2 regions of the Pseudarthrobacter scleromae genome follow, and region 1 is predicted to be linked to the other one. Evidence: predicted binding sites of a transcription regulator. Region 1 holds the regulator's gene; the other holds the start of a gene.

The links. The regulator LexA, encoded in region 1, represses DNA repair genes until DNA is damaged. The targets are predictions, from matches to a motif close to TCGAACANNTGTTCGA.
Region 2: a site for LexA is predicted at 7,547-7,562, ahead of IEX33_RS09040 (DUF6504 family protein). Genes of this name have one in related genera too.

The regions. Positions count from the first base shown of each region.
Region 1 is NZ_BMKV01000007.1:35,056-45,569, forward strand. It holds gene hisB (imidazoleglycerol-phosphate dehydratase HisB) at 1-97, opposite strand, end outside; gene IEX33_RS16800 (histidinol-phosphate transaminase) at 158-1,276, opposite strand; gene IEX33_RS16805 (LysM peptidoglycan-binding domain-containing protein) at 1,350-1,766, opposite strand; gene lexA (transcriptional repressor LexA) at 2,091-2,825, shown strand; gene IEX33_RS16815 (ATP-dependent DNA helicase) at 2,974-5,031, opposite strand; gene hflX (GTPase HflX) at 5,024-6,607, opposite strand; gene IEX33_RS16825 (class I SAM-dependent methyltransferase) at 7,055-7,678, shown strand; gene dapF (diaminopimelate epimerase) at 7,650-8,594, opposite strand; gene miaA (tRNA (adenosine(37)-N6)-dimethylallyltransferase MiaA) at 8,627-9,526, opposite strand; gene miaB (tRNA (N6-isopentenyl adenosine(37)-C2)-methylthiotransferase MiaB) at 9,530-10,514, opposite strand, start outside.
Region 2 is NZ_BMKV01000003.1:193,765-204,278, reverse strand. It holds gene pdxS (pyridoxal 5'-phosphate synthase lyase subunit PdxS) at 1-203, opposite strand, end outside; gene pgsA (phosphatidylinositol phosphate synthase) at 349-972, opposite strand; gene IEX33_RS09055 (HIT family protein) at 962-1,549, opposite strand; gene thrS (threonine--tRNA ligase) at 1,567-3,576, opposite strand; gene IEX33_RS09045 (DNA polymerase III subunit alpha) at 3,693-7,181, opposite strand; gene IEX33_RS09040 (DUF6504 family protein) at 7,178-7,513, opposite strand; gene IEX33_RS09035 (hypothetical protein) at 7,675-8,064, shown strand; gene IEX33_RS09030 (chorismate mutase) at 8,085-8,405, opposite strand; gene IEX33_RS09025 (VOC family protein) at 8,425-8,847, shown strand; gene IEX33_RS09020 (SOS response-associated peptidase) at 8,890-9,651, opposite strand; gene IEX33_RS09015 (mycoredoxin) at 9,781-10,038, shown strand; gene IEX33_RS09010 (lipoate--protein ligase family protein) at 10,171-10,514, opposite strand, start outside.

The DNA of each region.
Region 1 (10,514 bases):
CGTCCAGGTTGATTTCCACGAGCACGGACGACTCACTGGTGGCACGTTCCATGCGCGCAGTGCGGGCCGCAGCCGCGTTCGGTCCGGTGGTACTCATGCGTTGGGTCCTTTTGGGCAGAAGGGGCGGTTCAGGGCGTCCAGCGCCGCTGCTTCCAGTCTAGGCGGGAAGCGTGGCCTGGCTTGCAAGGATGCTTTCCAGGGATGTGAGGAAGGCTGTGGTTTCGGTCTCAGTTCCGGCCGTGACGCGAAGATGGCCCGGAATCCCCACGTCCCGGATCAGTACGCCCGCATCCAGCAGTTCCTGCCAGACCCGGTGCGGGTTCTCCAGTCCGCCGAAAAAGACGTAGTTGGAGTCGGACGCGGCGGGCTTGAGGCCCATGCGCGTCAGCTCCGACACGATGCGGTCCCGCTGCTTCTTGATGTCTTCCACATCCGCCATCAGCGCCTCACGGTGCTGGAGGGCGGCCAATGCGGTGGCCTGCGTGATGGCGGAGAGGTGGTACGGCAGCCGGACCAGGCGCAGCGCATCGGCAACTTCGGGTGCTGCAGCCATGTAGCCCAGGCGGGCTCCCGCCAGCGCGAAGGCCTTGCTCATGGTCCTGGACACGATCAGCCGCTCCCGGCCTGGCAGCAAGGTCAGTGCACTGGGCGTCCCGTCGTGTGCGAACTCGTGGTAGGCCTCGTCCACAATGACGATGGTCTGGCTCGCTTCACCGGCCTCGTAGACGGCCTCCACGACGTCCAGCCCCAGTCCCGTCCCCGTGGGGTTGTTGGGTGAACAGAGGAACACGATGTTGGGCTGCAGTTCCTTGACCTGCCGCCCCGCGGATTCGGCGCTGAGGCCGTAGCCCTCGGCGCGCTCACCGATGATGTACTCGGTGTCCGTTCCACTGGCCAGCAGCGGGTACATGGAGTACGTGGGCGGAAAGCCGAGCGCTGTGCGTCCAGGGCCGCCGAAGGCCTGGAGGATCTGCTGGAGCACCTCGTTGGAGCCGTTGGCGGCCCAGAGGTTGGTCTCGTCCAATCCATGGCCCAGGTATTCTGCCAGCGCTTTCCGCAGTTCCGTAAACTCCCGGTCCGGGTAGCGGTTCAGCCCTGCGGCGGCCTCGGACACCGCCGCGCTGATGGCAGCCCGCACGTCAGCCGGAACACCATGGGTGTTCTCGTTGACGTTGAGGAGGATGGGGACGTCCAGCTGCGGCGCACCATAAGGGGTAAGCCCGCGGAGGTTGCTGCGGAGGGGAAGCCGGTTCAGGCGTTCTAGCTGGTCATTCACCTGAACAGTTTAGTGCCCGTGCCGGGTGCCGGAAAATGTGACGGCATCCTGTTCGCCCTCGGCATGTGCCGCATTAGTCGGCGGGTACGAACAGCTGCTGCCCCGGGAAGACCGTGCCTGCGGACAGGTTGTTCAGCTGCACGATGTCCGCCACAACATCACGTGCGTCGCGCTCCGGCGCCACGGTGGCCGCGATGCCCCACAGCGACTGGCCGGGCTGGACCGTCACGCTGACCGCGGACGTCGTCTCAAGGTCCGCAGCAGAGTCGGAGGCTTTCGCCGGGGAGTTGAAGAAGCCTGCCAGGGAGAGCAGCAGGGCGGCCAGCAGCACCAGGGGAATCCCGATCAGCACGATGCGGCCGCGGCGGGTCAGCCGCAGGGGCGGAAGGGGTGCCGGCCGTTCCGGCTTCCGCTCTTCAGGCCCGGACAAGAGTTGCTGCACTGAGAGCAGCTGTGGACGTGAACCCCGCGAAACAGATGTAGCTGACATGAACTGAGCCCTCCTGGACCATACTGTGCTGCCCGGATGTTCTGCTCCGCGCCCCGGCAGGGGCATTCCGGCGCCGTCTTCGAATGGCCCGAGTTCGCAGTAGAATATATGTTCGAACTTTGCTTCTTCAGTTTTAGCACCTATCAACGAACATTGTCGAGACTCGCTAGAACAAATGTTTGAAAAAGCAGTGTGGCTGGCCTAGCTTTGAACGAAAGAACAACCACCCGGACAGTCGATCAGCAGGGTCTGACATTATGGGGCGGGATCCTCCAGGGCCTGGCCGTGGAGGGGCCCCGCGGACACCGAAAGGCATTGGCGAATATGGCAGCAGCAGCCGCCGGGGGCAGGGCAACCGCGCAACCGAAGAGGACCGCCAAGGGCCTGACGCCACGGCAGAAAAAGATCCTCGAAACCATCCAGCGCTCCGTCAATGAGAACGGCTACCCCCCGTCCATGCGGGAGATCGGTGACACGGTGGGACTGGCCAGCCTTTCAAGCGTCACGCACCAGCTGGCCCAGCTGGAGAAACTCGGCTACCTCCGCCGTGACCCGAAGCGTCCGCGCGCCATGGAAGTCCTCATGCCCCTGACCCTGGACGGTGGCGCGGCCAAGCCGGCCAGCCAGCCATCAGCGGGAATCTCCGCAGGCGGGGCCACCGTCTCGGAGCTGCCAACGGCCTTGGACACGGCGATGGTCCCACTCGTTGGCCGCATCGCTGCTGGTGGCCCCATCCTTGCCGACCAGCAGGTGGAGGATGTTATGCCGCTCCCCCGGCAGCTGGTGGGCCAGGGCGAACTGTTCATGCTTAGGGTGGCCGGGGATTCCATGGTGGATGCAGCCATCTGTGATGGCGACTGGGTGGTGGTCCGCCGCCAGGCGGACGCAGCCAACGGCGACATCGTCGCTGCCCTCCTTGACGACGAGGCCACCGTGAAAACGTTCAGGCAGCGTGACGGCCACACCTGGCTGCTCCCCCAGAACACCCAGTACGAGCCCATCCTCGGGGACCACGCCACCATCATGGGCAAGGTCGTGTCAGTCCTCCGCTCGCTGTAGCCGCCCGCTCCTGGCCCAGGCAGAACCAACCCACAGCACAATTAGCCCGGGGTGGATCCGGCCCTGCGCAGTGCGTGGCCGGATCCACCTTGGGCAGATCCGGCCGTGCCCCGGGCCGGCTTCGCAGAGCCCCAGCATGTCCAGGGCGTCAGGCGTTCTCCCCGGCCAGCCTCTCCAAGGCCGCGATTGCCGTCTTCCGGTCCGTTGTGGACCAGAACGGCGGCAGCGCTCCCCGAAGGAACCCGGCGTAGCGCTCGGTGGCCAGCCTGGAGTCCAGGACTGCCACTACTCCCTTGTCCCCGGTGGAGCGGATCAGCCGGCCTGCGCCCTGGGCGAGCCGGATGGCAGCATGGGTGGCCGACACCGACATGAAGCCGTTTCCGCCGGCCTGTGCCACGGCACGGGAGCGCGCCGTCATGAGCGGATCGTCCGGCCGCGGAAAGGGAATCCGGTCTATCACCACAAGCCGGCACGAACCGCCCGGAACATCCACGCCCTGCCACAGGGACATGGTTCCGAACAGGCAGGTGTCGGGCTCGTCGGCGAACTGCTTCACCAGTGCGGTCATGGTGGAGTCGCCCTGGCACAGGACCGTCATGTCCAGCTTTGGGCGCAGGGCCTCGGCGGCTTCCTCTGCGGCGCGCCGGGAAGAAAACAGGCACAGTGCGCCGCCGCCGGAAGCACGGATCAGGGCCTCGAGTTCGTCCAGCGCTTCAGGGGATGCGCCCCTGCCGGGCTTCGGCAGGTGCCCTGCCACATAGAGGATGCCTTGTTTGGGGTAGTCGAACGGCGAGCCCACGTCCACGCCCTTCCAGCGGGGAGCACCCTCACCCACGAGGCCCAGCCCGCCGGCGGCAGGTTCAAATGCTGAACCGATGGCCAGTGTGGCGGAGGTCAGCACAACGGTGTGTCCGGCGAACAGGCCTTCCCGCAGCCGCCCGGCCACGGAGAGGGGCGCAATATTGATCAACGCCGGCGCTGTGTCATCCGGCGGGGAGAATCCCTGCGCGGGATCAAAGGAGCTGGCGCGGGAAAACCACACTACTTCGCGGTTTTCCCGGGCAGCGAGGAGCCGTTCGCAAAGTTCCAGGATGAGCATCAGGCGGGACCGCGCAAGCTGCCGGCCGCCGTCGGGCGTTGCAGTGCTGTCCCCCTTCGAATCCGAGAGGGCGGCCCGGCAGGCGTCGCGCAACTGGTCCACGCAGTCCAGCTGTTCGTCATTCAGTCCGTTGGGCAGCAGCCCGTTCGGCACGCCGGCGAGGGCGAGCTCCAGGTTGGCGGCCGCGGCGTTGAGCGCGTCAACGGTGATGGCGGTGTGCTTGCGGGCGCCGGCGGCAGCGGCGTGCACCATGGCCACCGACAGCTGGCCGGACACCGCACCGGTAACCCTGTCCTGGAGTTCGTGCGCCTCGTCCACCACCACCACGTCATACTCGGGCAGGACCGCCAGCCCCTCAAAGGCGCTGACTGCAAGCATGGCGTGGTTCGTGACCACGACATCGGCCTCAGCAGCGTCCTGGCGGGCGAGTTCACTGAAGCACTCTGCTGCCATGGGGCACTTTTGGGCGCCCAGGCATTCCATGGACGTCACGGACACCTGGCGCCAGGCGCGGTCCGTGACGCCCGGCAGGAGCTCATCCCTGTCGCCCGTGGCGGTCTTCTCCGCCCACTCCCTCAGCCGCACCACTTCCTTGCCGAGCTGGGACGAGGGCCCGCCCACGGCTGCGGCAAAGTGCGGGACGCTGGTGTCCTCACCCAGGCTGAACAGCTGGCCTTCCGCCGGTTCCTCGCTCGGGAAGCCGCCTTCCAGCTTGTGCCGGCAGACGTAGTTGGACCGCCCCTTGACCAGGGCCACCTTGACGGGCCTGTCCAGGGCGGGAGTGATGGCCTTGAGCAGCCGGGGCAGGTCCCTGCCCACGATCTGCGTCTGGAGCGCAAGCGTGGCCGTGGAGACCAAGGCAGGCTTGTTGCTTTCCAGGGCGTGCGCGATGAGGGGTATCAGGTAGGCCAGCGACTTTCCGGTGCCCGTGCCTGCCTGGACCAGGAGGTGGTCCCCCGTTTCCAGGGCACGGGCCACCTGCCTGGCCATCTCATGCTGGCCGTCACGGCTTTGCCCGCCCATGCCGGCAACGGCCCGGTCGAGCAGTTCGATCACGAACTGCTCGCCGGCCGTCTCCGTGGCTTCCGTGGCCACGAGGTCAGTCATTGCTGACGAAGGGTTCCAGTTCGGCCGCAAAGCCTTCACGGACCATTACCACGGCCCGCGTGCCTTGCTCCACGTGGTCCACGCTGATGATCTCGGCGTCGGACTCGTGGAGTTTGCTGACCAGGTCTCCGCGGTCGTACGGGATGAGCAGCTCCAGCTTGACGCTTGGCCTGGGAATGGCGTCACTGATTGCCTTCAGCAGTTCCGCGATGCCCTGCCCCGTGCGGGCGGACACCACCACATGCCGCGGTTCGCGCTGCCGGAGCCGTTCCACCACAAAGGGATCAGCGGCGTCGGCTTTGTTGAGCACGATGATTTCGGGCACCTTGCGGGCATCCACCTCGCTGAAGACCTTCCGGACCGCAGCGATCTGGCCCTCAGGGTCCGGGTGCGAAACGTCCACCACGTGGAGGATCAGGTCGGCGTCGGCAACTTCCTCCAGCGTGGAGCGGAACGCCTCCACCAGCTGCGTCGGCAGGGACCGGACGAAGCCCACAGTGTCCGCGAGCGTGTAACCCAGCCCGTCCGCGGTTTCCGCCTTGCGGACAGTCGGGTCCAGGGTGGCGAACAACGCGTTCTCCACCAGGACGCCGGCGTCGGTCAGCCGGTTGAGCAGCGAGGACTTGCCCGCGTTGGTGTACCCGGCGATCGCTACGGACGGCACGGAATTACGACGGCGGTTGGCCCGCTTGGTCTCGCGGGCCGGCTTCATCGCGGCGATCTCCCGCCGCAGCTTGGCCATGCGGGTGCGGATGCGACGGCGGTCCAGCTCGATCTTCGTTTCACCGGGACCGCGCGAACCCATGCCGGCCGCGGCGCCGCCCACCTGGCCGCCGGCCTGGCGGGACATCGACTCGCCCCAGCCACGGAGGCGCGGCAGGAGGTACTCAAGCTGCGCCAGCTCCACCTGGGCCTTGCCTTCGCGGCTCTTGGCATGCTGGGCGAAGATATCAAGGATCAGGGCTGTCCGGTCGATGACCTTGACCTTGACGATGTCCTCCAGGCCTCGGCGCTGGGAAGGTGCAAGCTCGGCATCCACCACCACGGTGTCCGCGCCGGTGGACATCACGATGTCCCGAAGCTCAAGCGCCTTGCCCGAGCCAAGGAATGTTCCAGGGTCCGGCTTGTCCCGGCGCTGGACCAGTCCGTCAAGGACCTCGGAGCCGGCTGTTTCCGCAAGGGCAGCGAGCTCCCGGAGCGAGTTCTCTGCGTCGGCCAGCGTGCCTTCGGACCAGAGCCCAGCCAGGACCACCCGTTCAAGGCGCAGCTGGCGGTACTCGACCTCGGTGACGTCTTCCAGTTCGGTGGACAGTCCTGCGGTACGGCGCAGGGCGCGCCGTTCCTCAAGGTCCTGCTGGTCGCCGTCGTACGTTGAATGTTCTTCGTCCAGGCCGGAAATTGCCTGGGCCTTGCCGAAAACTGCCTTTCCGTCGCTGCCCTTCCCATCGCCGCTTTGCGTGCTGGGGTTCCTGGCAGGTACGTCCTTGGAGAGAATCCGGTCGATCACAGCCTGGATTTCCTCGGGACTCATGTCCTGGGCGGCTGGATCTGATCCGGTGTTGGGCTGGCTGGTCATGGTCTCCTTTGAAGATTCGGCAGTTCCAGAATAGTGCCGATTGCTGGTGGTGGGGGAAGTATTCGCGCTGGGCTGACGGCCTGCGGTCATCCAAGCCTCCTGGCTTGCTGGGCCGGCGCCGGTGATGGCGGCGCCGGCAGACGTGCCACGTACACTTACGCGGCGGAAAAAGGCAGCCGGAAAACGGCGATAAGTTCAGCAGGAGGCTGACTTTCGAGTGTGGTCCGGCGACCGGAACAAAGGGATATCCGCTTGGCCCGGTGCACGCAGCGGAAGGGTCGGAGGACCTGCGTCGCTGGGTGGGACATGCTGCCGCTGGAGGGCAGGCTTCGGGACGGGCGTGGCCCGTGCCGGTTACTCGAAGATCAGGAACATGCCCTCCAGCCTAGCAGAGGGCCCTGCCCGCGGTTTCCCTTTACGCTGCAAGGGGAACTACTCTGGCCAGTTATGGAGTCCGCACATTATTTCAGCGCAACACCCGCCGGCCCTTTCACCCGCAAGCCCCTGACTGTTGAACTGGCGGGGCAAACGCGCAGGCTGCAGACTTCCTCCGGCATCTTCAGCCCTGACGGGATCGACAAAGGCACGGCCATCCTGCTCACCGAGGTGCCCGCGCCGGCGCCGCAGGGAAACCTTCTGGACATCGGCTGCGGCTGGGGTCCGATTGCCCTGACCATGGCCCTCAAGGCGCCGTCCGCCCGGGTCTACGCGGTGGACGTCAACGAGCGCTGCATCGCGCTGACAAACGAGAACGCCGCAGCATTGGGGCTGGCCAACGTTACGGCCAGCACCCCTGACGCAGTGGACCCCGACCTGCGCTTTGACACGATCTGGTCCAATCCGCCCATCCGGATCGGCAAGGACGAACTGCACTCCCTGCTGAAGCTGTGGCTGCCCCGCCTGGCTCCGGGCGGGACGGCCTGGCTGGTGGTGCAGAAAAACCTGGGGGCGGACTCGCTTCAGCGGTGGCTCGCAGCTGAGCTGGACGAATCGTTCAGCGTCAGCCGGGAAGCGACGTCGAAGTCGTTCCGGATCCTCAAGGTCAGGAAAGCGTCCCGGTTGCCACAATAACTGCCGGACCGCTGAGCTCCACGTGTTCGTGGCCTGCGGGACCAGCGAAGAACTTCACTCCCACGACGCCTCCGGGGACGTGGACCCGCCAGGAGTCCGGGGCTTCCGCTCCTGCCCAGTGGCGGATGGCCACTGCGGCAGCGCAGGCACCTGTTCCGCAGGATTGGGTCTCCCCTACGCCGCGTTCATGCACCCGCATTGTCACCGAGCCGACGCCGTCATGCACCAGGGGCTCGGACGGCACGACGAATTCCACGTTGGTCCCGTTGGCAGGTACGGGGTCCACCACGGGCGCGGTGAACAGCCGGGTTCCGGCGAGTTCGGAAAGCTCGGCGAGGGCAACAACGGTGTGCGGGTTGCCCATGCTGACGGACAGGGCGGGGCGGGGAACCTCCAGGCCCTCGGCGGTCACCAGTGAATCCATGGCCTTTGCCGTAGCTTCCCCGGGGAAGATGAACTCCCACGGCCCCATGTCCACGGCATAGTCGTCGCCCGTGCGCACCACGGTCTTGACCCCGGCGCGGGTGCCGATGGCCAGGGCGCCGCCGTCGGGCAGTTCGATCAGGCCCTCGGTCCGTAGGAAATGGACGAACACGCGGACGCCGTTGCCGCACATTTCGGACAGCGAGCCATCGCCGTTGCGGTAGTCCATGAACCACTCGGCGTCAGGGGCGGCGGCCAGCAGCTCGCGGCCCTCCGGAAGGAAGCGCGACGGGACCGCCCGGATGAGCCCGTCCCCGCCGATCCCCCGGTGCCGGTCGCACAGGGCGGCCACGGCTTCGGCAGTGATGGTGTGGACGCCCTCGGGATCAGCCACCAGGACGAAGTCATTGCCGGTGCCGTGCCCCTTGGAAAAGCGGAGCCCGCTCAGGGTGCGGAAGGCCGGCTCGGTGGTTTCTGCGAGGGTTGTGTCCATGGTTCCAAGGGTACCGGCCGGGCGGTGCAGCCCTAAAAACGGGACAGCCCCGCCGCTTTGGCCACCAGGGCCGGATCCTGCCAGTCCAGCCAGTGGATGCGCGGATCGGCGCGGAACCAGGTGAGCTGGCGCCGGGCGAATTGCCGGGTGGCCACGATGGTGGCCTCCGCGGCCTCGGGAACGGTCCATTCGCCGTCGATAACCCACAGGAACTGTGAGTACCCCAGCGCGCGGGGGGCGGTCTTTCCCTGCCGCAGCCCGCGGGCGTCCAGCCGTTGGACCTCGGCGGGCAGGCCGGCGTCCACCATGCGGTGGACGCGTTGGGCGAGCCGGTCCCGAAGCGCCTCGCGGTCCACTGCCAGGCCGATCTGGACGGCAGGCTGGAAGTACTCGCGCTGCGGCATGAAGGAGCTGAACGGCCGCCCGGTGAGCTGGTGGACCTCCAGGGCCCGGATGATCCGCCGGTCATCCGAGAGCCTGCCGGCGGACACAGGGTCCACCTCCCGCAGCCGTTCCAGCAGCACCGCGGTCCCCTGCGCAGCGAGTTCGGCTTCCAGCCGTTCCCGCACCAGCGGATCAGTGCCCGGGAACTCAAGGACGTCCAGCGCGGCCCGCACGTAGAGGCCGGACCCCCCGGCCAGGATGGCCCGCTTGCCGCGGCCGTGGATGTCCGAGATGAGCTCCCGGGCCTGCTGCTGGAACTGCGACACGCTGGCCTCCTGGGTTACCTCCAGGATGTCCAGCAGGTGGTGGGGAACTCCCCTGCGATCAGCGTCCGTGATTTTTGCCGTGCCGATGTCCATGCCGCGGTAGAACTGCATGGCGTCGGCGTTAATGACTTCCCCGCCGAGTTCAAGGGCAAGGCTGACGGCGAGGTCTGACTTGCCGGACCCTGTGGGGCCAACGACGGCGATGACAGGCGGTGTGCCCACCGGTCAGCGGGTGCGGACGGGCAAGGAGGGCATGCCCAGCGAAACGCCCTTGCCGCCGGCCCCGTCCCCGGGTGCGGGTGCTCCGCAGGAGTCCGCCTGCGACCTGTCCCAGGCGTCGCCGGCCCGGGAACGCCGGAGGCTGTAATCCTCCGGGGTGGGATCGGCGACGAGGTGGAAAGCGGCGGCCTCGGTGATGGTCACCGTGACCAGGTCTCCCGGCCGCGGAGCGGGCGCACCCTCAGGGACCGAGAAGTGCACCAGCCGCTGGTCCTGCGAACGGCCGGACAGCCTGTGCGTCTCCCCTGCCTTCCGTCCGGACTGCGCCGTGACCATGACCTCAACGCGGCGGCCGAGCTGGCGCCGGTTCTCCTCTGCCGCAATCCGGTCCTGAAGGGCGGTCAGGCGTTCGAACCGTTCCTGGACCACTGCCTTGGGCAGCTGGTCCGGCAGGTCAGCGGCAGGGGTTCCGGGGCGCTTGGAGTACTGGAACGTGAAGGCGGTGGCAAAGCGTGACTTCTCCACGACATCCAATGTTGCCTGGAAGTCCTCCTCGGTTTCGCCGGGGAACCCCACAATGATGTCGGTGGAGATTGCCGCGTGCGGGATCTTTTCGCGCACTTTGTCCAGGATCCCCAGGAACTTGCTGGACCGGTAGGAACGCCGCATGTCCCGAAGCACCTTGTCCGACCCCGACTGCAGCGGCATGTGCAGCTGCGGCATCACGTTGGGGGTCTCGGCCATGGCGTCAATGACGTCGTCGGTGAAGGCGGCTGGGTGCGGGCTCGTAAAGCGGACACGCTCGAGGCCTTCGATGTCCCCGCAGGCCCGGAGGAGCTTGGAGAATGCCTGCCGGTCGCCGAACTCCACACCATAGGAGTTGACGTTCTGGCCCAGGAGCGTGACCTCGATGGCGCCGTCGTCCACCAAAGCCTGGATCTCCGCCAGGATGTCTCCCGGCCGGCGGTCTTTCTCTTTTCCGCGGAGGGCG
Region 2 (10,514 bases), on a different contig from region 1:
GCGCGGATATCGGCCGGAACGCGTTCCAGCGCCATCACAGCAACGGCACCGGCGTCTTCGGCGATGCGGGCCTGCTCGACGTTGACGACGTCCATGATGACGCCGCCCTTGAGCATCTCAGCCATGCCCCGCTTTACGCGGTTGCTGCCCGTGACGCTGTTCGCGGACGTACCGGCCTCGCTGCTTACATCAGGTGTAGACACAAAAACCCCTATGGGTAGATAGATGACCTTCGCCGGTCGTGCAGGGCGGCACGGAGATGCCACGTGTACACACACCGGGTTGCCGGATCCATTGACCGGGCAGTCCTAATACTAGTCTCACCGCGGCCGGCCGGCTTAATTCGCGTTAATCGGCCGGTGACGGTTCCGCGAGGGCTTGGCGGCGTACCGAGACCACACGCTGGACCACCGTGATGAAGCTGGCCACGGCAAGGAGCAAAAGCGTCACCAGCAGGACCACCTCCGGAAGTCCCAGGCCAGTGAAACCGGTGACAACCAGCACCGAAACGAGGCGTTCCGCCCGTTCCGCGATGCCGGTATTGGCGGTGAATCCCAACGACTCCGCCTTGGCGCGGGCATAGGAAACCACCATGCCCAGGACAAGGCACACCACGGCAGACACTGCGATGGGGACGTTGGCCCCGCCGGTGAAGAACCAGACAGCCAGGCCGGCGAACAGCGCGCCGTCGGCAATCCGGTCGAGGGTGGAGTCAAGGAAGTTCCCCCAGCGGCTGCCCACCTCCCGCATCCTGGCCATGATTCCGTCCAGGACGTCGGAGAAGATGAACGCCGTGATGAACAAAGTTCCCCACCACAGCTGGCCGAGCGGGTAGAACACCAGAGCGCCCACCACCACTCCGGCGGTGCCGATGACCGTTACGGCATCCGGCGAAATTCCGATTTTGAGGAGCCAGCGGGCAAGCGGGGTGAACAGCGCGGTGAAGAATCCGCGCGCGTGCCTATTCAGCATCCGTCTCCCCGGGCCAGGCGTCGGCCACCTGCTGGCGGACCTCGTCGAGGGTCTGCGTGATGGCCTTGGTCTGGGCGATGATGGGGAAGAAGTTCCCGTCGCCGCCCCACCGGGGAACAATATGCTGGTGCAGGTGCGCGGCGATGCCGGCACCGCCAACAACCCCCTGGTTCATGCCCAGATTGAATCCGCCCGGATTTGCCACTTTCCGCAGCACCCGCATGGCCGTCTGCGTGAGGTCCGCAAACTCCGCCGTCTCATCTAGTGTCAGGTCGGTGTAGTCCGGGATGTGCCGGTAGGGGCACACCAGGAGGTGCCCGGGGTTGTAGGGAAACAGGTTGAGCACTACGTAGCAGGTCTTTCCGCGGTGGACGATGAGTGCTTCCTCGTCAGTCCGTCCGGGGCCGATGCAGAAGGGGCAGTCATTTTCGTTCTTGAACTGGTGCTGCCCGCCCTTGATGTACGCCATGCGGTGCGGAGTCCACAGGCGCTGGAACGCGTCCGGGACACCGGCGAGGTCAAAGTCGTCGGTAACGCCGGCATCTCCTGGATACCCTGCGCCTGTGTTCTCCTGCACGGTGCTGTTCCGTTCCGCTAGCTGGTCCGGTTTCGGACGGCTTCCGTGATCCGCTTGACGGCCTCTGCCACAGGCACGCCGTTGTCCTGGCTTCCATCGCGGAAGCGGAACGAGACGGCGCCTGCTTCGGCATCGTCACCGCCGGCAATGAGCACGAACGGAATCTTGTCCTTGCTGGCCGTGCGGATCTTCTTGGGGAACCGGTCCGAGGAGGTGTCCACTTCCGCGCGGATGCCTGCTGCCTTCAGCTGGTCCACGACGTCGAACATGTACTCGTTGAAGGTCTCCGCCACCGGAATGCCCACCACCTGGACCGGTGCCAGCCATGCGGGGAAGGCGCCGGCGTAGTGCTCGGTGAGCACGCCCATGAAGCGCTCGATCGATCCGAACAGGGCCCGGTGGATCATCACGGGCCGCTGGCGGCTGCCGTCAGCGGCCTGGAATTCGAGTTCGAACCGTTCGGGCAGGTTGAAGTCCAGCTGGATGGTGGACATCTGCCAGGTGCGGCCAAGGGCGTCCTTCGCCTGCACGGAGATCTTGGGGCCGTAGAAGGCGGCCCCGCCGGGATCAGCGACCAGTTCCAGGCCGGATTCCTCAGCAACCTCGGAGAGGGTACGCGTGGCTTCTTCCCAGGCGGCGTCCTCGCCGACGAACTTCTCCGGGTCCTTGGTGGAGAGCTCAAGGTAGAAGTCGTTCAGGCCGTAATCCTTCAGGAGGTCGAGAACGAACGTCAGAGTTTTGGTGAGTTCGTCCTTCATCTGCTCGCGGGTGCAGTAGATGTGGGCGTCGTCCTGTGTCATGCCGCGGACACGGGTCAGGCCGTGCACCACGCCGGACTTTTCGTAGCGGTAGACAGCGCCGAATTCGAAGAGCCGCAGCGGCAGCTCCCGGTAGGACCGTCCCCGCGAACGGAAGATCAGGTTGTGCATGGGGCAGTTCATCGGCTTCAGGTAGTAGTCCTGGGCAGGCTTCCGGACTGTACCGTCTGCGTTGAGTTCCTCATCCACGCGCATGGCCGGGAACATTCCGTCCTTGTACCAGTCCAGGTGCCCTGAGACCTCGTACAGATGCCCCTTGGTGATGTGCGGGGTGTAGACGAACTCGTAGCCGGCTTCGACGTGGCGCTGCCGGGAGTAGTCCTCCATCTCCTTGCGGATGATGCCGCCCTTGGGGTGGAAGACGGGGAGGCCTGAGCCGAGTTCATCCGGGAAGGAAAAGAGGTCCAGTTCCGAGCCGAGCTTGCGGTGGTCGCGGCGTTCTGCCTCTGCGATGCGTTCCTGGTAGGCCTTGAGGGCGTCCTTGGTGGGCCAGGCCGTGCCGTAGATGCGCTGCAACTGCTGGTTCTTCTGGTTACCCAGCCAGTACGCGGAGGACGAACGGGTGAGGGCAAAGGCGTTGGAGATGAGCTTGGTGTTGGGCAGGTGCGGGCCGCGGCAGAGATCGCACCAGACGGTGGTCCCTTCCTTGCGCTCAACGTTGTCGTAAATAGTGATGTCGCCTGCGCCGACCTCGACGTTCACGCCTTCGCCGGCCTCTGCAGCCTCGTTTTTCTTGCCCAGCAGTTCGAGCTTGTAGGGCTCGTTCTTCATGGCTTCGCGGGCTTCGTCCTCGTTGACGACGCGGCGAACGAACTTCTGGTTCTGGTTGATGATTTTTTGCATCATCTTCTCGAGGGTCTTGAGGTCCTCGGGAGTGAACGGTTCGGCGACATCGAAGTCGAAGTAGAACCCGTCAGCGATGTACGGGCCGATGCCCAGCTTGGCGTCAGGACGCAGCTGCTGGACAGCCTGGGCCATGACGTGGGCGGTGGAGTGGCGGAGGACGTTGAGGCCGTCAGGAGAGTCAATAGTGACGCCTTCGACGTCGGCGCCTTCCGGGAGCTCCTGGTCAAGGTCCTTCAGTTCGCCGTTGACGCGGGCTACAACAACATCACGGCGCTCAAAGAAGAGTTCCGCACCGGTTGTCCCGGTAGTCACCTTGGTCTCTTCGCCATCGACGAGAAGGGTGATCTGCTGGGCATCTGACACGGGTGTCTCCTATTCAAAGTTAAGGCTTCATAGCTTGTGGCATACGGGGACCACAGCCAGCCATCGTCAATGCTATCGGTTCCGCTGGGGCCCGACCAACGCGGCGCACGGAAGGGTCAGCCGCTGAATCCCGTGATGGCGAGGCTCCTGGTGATTCCGTCCAGGGGGTGCCGGACCTCCGGTTCCTGCGGACGGGAATCCGGGAACGGCAGGCTCTCTGTCCTGCCAAGGTCCCAGGCCATGCTGGCGCTCAGGCTGATTCCCCGTGGCCCGGTCCGCCTGGTGGTCCCGCGGATCAGCAGCAGCCTGGTGCCGAAAAGGAGCATTCCTGCTTTTTCCTGGGCTTCGTGGAAAAAGACCGAATCTATGCAGCCGGTGCCGTCGTCGATACTGATGAAGACCACCCGCCTCCCACCCCGCATGGGCGGCGTCTGGGTTGCCACCCGCACCCCGGCCACCAGGACTTCGGTCCCGTTGCGCAGGCCAAGGAGTTTGTCCGCCGTGATGACGCCCAGCCTGTCCAGCATGGGCCGATGGCTGTCCATCAGGTGGCTGCTGACGTCAACTGCCATCAGGTCCAGTTCGGCACGGACGTTTTCCACCAGGGAAGGCGCCGGCAGTCCGGGCTTAACATTGCGAAGCTCAACATCACCCAGGGGAAGGGAAAGCTGCCCCTCAAGGACTTCCACGCCTTTCCGCCCGCTGCCGGAACCCTGGAGCTGCTGCAGGTGGTGGACAAGGTCGGCCCGGTTGGCCGTGCCGCCCGCCTCACGGTGAAGCGAATCAAATGCCCCCAGCTGGGCCAATCTCTTGATGTTGGGCTTGCTGACCCGGGACCGTGCCCTCAGGTCTGCCAGCGAGTCATAGGGCTGGCCCGCAACGATCCGCTTGAGTTCCGTTGCGGACAGCCCGTAGATGCCGTTGAGGCTCAGCCTGATTCCCAGTTTGCCTGCGTCCTTGCCAACTTCAATCCTTTCCACCCGGTATTCGCCTTTGCTGCGGTTAATGTCCAGGGGAAGGATGGGGATGCCAAGCCGCCGGGCTTCCGCGACCAGCAGCCTCTTGGGGTACATGCCAGGATCGTGCTCCCACAGCCCGGCAAGGAATGCTTCAGGATGATGGGCCTTCAGCCAGGCAGACTGGTAGGTGGGCACGGCAAAGGCCGCGCCGTGGGCTTTGCAGAATCCGAAGCTTCCGAAGGCCTTCAGCGTTCCCCAGACGTTGTCCACTACCTCCGGCTGGTACCCCTTCTTCCTGGCCGCTGTGCGGAAGAATTCCTCCACTCCCAGTTCGAGTGCCTCGTTTCCCAGGGCGCGGCGGAATTCGTCGGCCCGGGCCAGGCCGCAGCCGGTCATGACATCAAAGGTCCGCAGTATCTGTTCGTGGAAGACGGTGACGCCATGGGTTTCCGCCAGCACCGGTTTCAGGTCCGGATGCGGATAGACCTCCGGCGCGAAGCCGTGACGGTGTTCCAGGAAGGGCCGGACCATGTCCGACTTCATGGGGCCCGGGCGGAACAGGGAGATATCGATGATGAGGTCGTTGAACTCCCGGGGGGCCATCTTGCCGATCAGTTCCCGCTGGCCGGGTGATTCAATCTGGAAACAGCCCAGGGTGTGGGTGCTTCTGATGAGTTCAAATGTGGCCTTGTCATCTAGGGGAACGGCGTTCAGGTCGATATGGCCATTCTCCGCAATGTAGTCAGGACCGCTTCCGCCCGTACCGGACGGATGACGGCCGGCGGCCACCACCTCCTCCTTGGACGGGTGGATGCGGATGACTTCACGGACGGCAAACGCCATGGCGCTCTGCATGCGCACTCCCAGGACGTCCAGCTTGAGCATGCCCATGGGATCCATGTCGTGCTTATCGAACTGGCTCATGGGCAGGCCCAGCCCGCTGGGCTGCACCGGGGTGCGGTCCAGGAGGGTGGCGTCACCAAGGATGACGCCACACGGATGCATGGAAATATGGCGGGGCAGCCGGTCAAGCCGCTCCGTCAGGTCAACCAGCAGGTCAAGCTGCTGGTTGCCGTCCATTTCCCGTTGTTCCACCCGGCCGGCGAATTCCCGGAGTTCAGGTTTTTCCTGCAGGGCCTCGCGGAATTTCCGGGCAGAAAAACGCCACAGCTGCTTGGCGATCTCCCCCACCTCGTCGCCGTCCATCCCCAGGGCCATACCGGCATCCCGCACGGCACCCCTGGCCCGGTAGCCGTTCTGCATGCTCATCAGGGTGACCCGCTCGGACCCGAAACGCTTGAAAATGCGGTGGTAGACGTTGTGCCTCTCAGCGCTTTCAACGTCAATATCGATGTCCGGAAGGGTGGCCCGGTCCCGCGACAGGAACCGTTCAAAGATGAGGTCGTGCTGCAGTGGGTTCACCTGGCTGACATCAATCAGGTAATTGACCAGGCTGGAGGCGCCTGATCCCCTGGCTGCCGCACGCACCCCCATCTCCTGGATCATGCGTGACACCTCGGCAACTGTCAGGAAATAGGACGAAAAGCCGAGGTTGCGGATGATGCCCAGTTCATGGTCGAGCCGGGAGAGCATTTTCTCTCCGGCAGCACCGGTGATCCCCGGAAAGCGCCGGCTGATACCGGCCTGGCACCGCTGCACCAGTTCAACGTGTGGATCCTGGCTGATCCCAATGACTGAGGCTTCTGGCACAACCGGCTGCTTCCAGCCCATGTCCGTTTCCGGATCTATCCGGCAGCGGTCCGCGAGCGCCTCGGTCTGCGCCATGAGCTGTTTCAGGTCCGCGGCGCCATATCCTGCCGCTGAAATGATCTCCTTGCCCAGCCGGAGCATTTCCGGGGCGGATTTCAGCCACCCCTGCCCGGTTGGCTGCAGCAGCGGTTCATCCGCAAGTTCGGGAAGGGATTTCAGGGTGCGGGCTGAGTCGAGCACATCGGCGGTGGGGGCGCCGTCTGCTGCGCAGTACCTGACGGCGTTGGTCAGGACAGCAGGAATATGATGCTCTTCGGCAAGCTTGAGCATCCGGACGGCGTGGGCGGTACTCAGCGGCTTTCCTGGGGCGCTGAGCTGGGACACGATCTCGGCCACCAGCGTGCCTGGGGGCATTGCATCCAGCCATTGCTTGAAAAGGGTGCGGGGGCGAAGGTAACGTCGCCCTCCCATGGCCCGTCCGACGTCGGAATCAGGCCCCAGCAGGACAGTCAATACCGGTTTGAGGGTTTGCGGATCGAGGGTGCGGGATGCCAGCTCGGCCCGGGTGACGGCTACCGGGACAGTTCCCCCGGCTTTTCCCGTGGTGCGGGCGTGGGCGTCGGAAATCAGCCTGCAGAGGGCGCGGTAGCCTGCCCCGTTGTTGTGGCCCCGGGCCAGTACCACCACCCTGCCCGCCAGCTGCGTGCGGTGGTCGCCGTCGTCGTCGAATACCGCAAGGTCAACGCCAACTATGGGATCGATGCCTGCTGCCATGCATGCCTTGAGGTGTTTGATGGTTCCGTACAGCCCGTCCCTGTCTGTACAGGCGAGCCCGGTTGCGCCGTCAGCGGCGGCAGCCTGCGCCAGTTCCTCGGGCCAGGAAACGCCATAGTGGGCGCTGAATGCGGTGGAAACGTGAAGATGGGTGAAACTCATGCTGTCCTGGGCCGGAGTGCGTCATGGATGCGCAGGAGCCGCCACCGGCCGCTGCGGATATGCCGGGTGAGGTCAAGGGTCAGCGGCTCTTCCGCGGCTTCTGCACCCCGCACCAAGGTGGAGGGAAGCACCTGGACGCGCCAGATCTCATGGTCCACCACTCCGGGTCCGCTGCCCAGCGGTGCGCGTGTTTCTTCAGCCCACCATTGCCGGCGTTCGTACCAGCGCAGCGGTTCCGTGCAGACGGTATAGGACTGTCCAGCCCACAGCAGGCCACGGGGTTCGCCGTCCGCAGTGCAGTCGACGTCCACGGATTCGCTGAACATACCCATGGCGCCTCCCGGAGTGGATGTAGCTGAAAGTATTCGAACACATATTCGAATATTGCCAGTCTACCCCTGCTCCGAACGGGAGCATAGATGGGCTGCGGGAGGTACAAAGAGATTGCACGGGAAGGGTGGACGGACCGATCGGCAGGGAGCAGGATTGTGCCATGAAAACCCAAGACGCACTTCTGAAGCAGGCAAGCATCACAGCCCAGGATTCCACCGTGGTGGCCACGTTCGATATAGACGGCACCATCCCGGATTCGGGCGCCTATGTGGTGGGGCTGATGGGGGCCACCCCCGACTATTCCTCGCAGCGGAGGCTGTGTATTGAGTTCATGAACGGGAAGGCCATTGCCTTCTATTCTTTTAATCGCGAACAGGGAGTCGAGGAGGACTACGACCTGTCCGGGGTAACCCATTCAGAGAACACCATCACCGGCAGCTTTCCCCTTGCCGCCCTGAACGGCCTGGGCAAGGGGCACGTCATGTCAGCCTTCAGCGAGGCGGAGGGCAGGGAGTACCAGCATGGCGTCCCCGTGGAGGAGCACCTGTAACCACGCCCGTGGGCGGGAGGTCAGCTGTTCTCTTTATGGACCTTCAGTTCCAGTTCGATGAACCCGGAGATCATGGCGCGGTACGTGGACTCGACGATGTCCGGGTCAATGTCCTTCTTTTCCGCGGCTGAGCGGACGTGCTCAATGATCCGCTCCACCCGGCCGGGCGCACGGACCTCGGCGTCGTCGCCCTTGAGCGTCCCGGCAATCCGGATCAGCCGTTCGCGGCGGGCGATGAGGGTGACGATCTGTTCATCCACTTCGTCAACAGCAACCCGGACGGCAGCGAGCTGTTCCTTGTCGGCCAAAGCATCTCTATCGTTTCCTTGAATTGTCGCCATCGTCTGACAGTATCGAAGCATGCAGCCAAGAGTCGACTTCATTTCGCTGGGCGTCCGCAGTGTTGCCGCGTCCCGGGCCTTCTACGTTGACGGTCTTGGTTGGCCCGTGCACCGTGAACTTCCCGGCGACGTGGTGTTCATCCAGGTGAACCACGGGCTGGTGCTGTCCCTGTGGGATGTGCGCCAGATGCAGGCAGACGCCGGCGTCACGGCCTCCGGAGCTGTCCCCTGCATCACGCTGAGCCACAACCTTCCCGGAACGGAGGACGTGGACCGCGTCATGGAGGAGGCCGCCGCCGCGGGGGCGGAGATCATCGCCGAGCCCATCACCCAGCCATGGGGAGGCTACAGCGGCTACTTTGCGGACCCGGACGGTTTCCGCTGGGAGGTGGCGTACAACCCCACCTGGGCAGTGGACGACGACGGCGCGGTCACCGTTTAGCACTCCCCACGGTTTCGTCCGGGCTGCTCAAAGGGCCGGCTGCTAGAAGAGTGCTTCAACGGGCCGGATCAGTTCCGGCCCGTTATTCCTGACGTTGCCGACCTCTTTCCCTACGGATTCCACCTGCCAGTCAGCGGCCACGTCCTTGACCCCTGCCCGTACCAGGTCCACGAGTCCGGCCGGATCGTCGGCCTGGGGGTCCAGCCAGGCCTGCATCGTGGCGTTGTCCATGGGTAGGGGCACCCGGTCATGGAGTTCCGTGAGTTTTCCAAACACCGTGGACTCGCTGCCCGGCGGGGGCGTGTCCGTGGTCAGGATGGACGTTGAGAGAAGCCACCCGCCCGGCTCCCCTGCCGGCCAGGTGGGATCCTTCCACCACTCATAGAGACCCGCGAACACCAGGCCATGGCCAGGGCCTGGGTGCACGTAGTAGGGCTGCTTGGACTTTCCGGGCCCCTGCTTCCATTCGTAGTAACCGTCTGCCGGGACTGCGCAGCGGCGTGACTGCATGGCTTTCCGGAAAGCCGGCTTCTCAAGGACGGACTCGCTGCGGGCATTAATCATCCGGGAGCCTATGCCGGGATCCTTGGCCCAGGACGGGACCAGTCCCCAGCGGGCGACGTGGAGCTGGCGGACATGTTTGTTCCCCGACTCGCCATCCACCAGGCGTTCCAGGACGATGGGAACCGCGTCCGTCGGCGCAACATTCCACGACGGCGGGATGCTGACCTCGTCCTCAAGCTCGGCGTCGAAATCGGCAAGGAGGTCCCCCACGGCGCGTGCCATTACGTAACGTCCACACATGGCTCCAGCATGCCATCGGCGGCAGGAGCTGTCATCCACGGAGGCCCGGCGGGCCCGGAAGCGGGGAATACCGGACTGCACGCTACCGTTACAGGAACGAAACCGTTATCAAGCACAGAGGAGAGCTCCGTGGACTTCACTCCCGAATCCGGCACTATCACCATGTTTTCCACCACCTGGTGCGGCTACTGCAACCGGCTGAAGAAGCAGCTTGATGCCCAGGGCATCGGCTACACCGAGATCAACATCGAGGAAGTGGAAGGCACCGCCGAACTCGTGGAGCAGCTGAACGGTGGAAACCAGACCGTCCCGACTGTCCTCTTCCCGGACGGCACCGCCGCCACGAACCCTTCCGCTGCCGAGGTCAAGCAGCGGCTCGCAGCCTAGCTGGCACGCCGCCCCGGCCGGGAACCCCGCAACTGAACGGGGACTCCTGACCTGGGCACCGGACAAACAGAACGGGACCAACATTTCCCAATGTTGGTCCCGTTTTGCTTGCCTGGCAGTCGATGGCGCGGGTTATGCCCCAAGGCTGCTGAACGAAGCGGTTTCGAGGGTGGCATGGTCCGCGTACACGGAAAGAAGGGCCTCCTCCACCGCTGCGACGTCCACACCAGGTACAAGGTCGTCCACCGCCCCTGCCGTGGCAGGGTCCCAGTCCAGCCCCAGGGCGGCGTAGCTGTCGGTCAGCACTTTGCGGATCGGCGCCGAGTTTTCCACCACGATCACCGAACTGAACAGCCAGCCGCCGGCCACCACGCGCTGGGCGGTGCCCACCAGTTTCACCCGGTGTGCGCCGTCAGCCGGGTCCGTGCCGTGCACGCTGAACTCACCGGGGCAGTATTCCCCGGGAATCTCGCCCA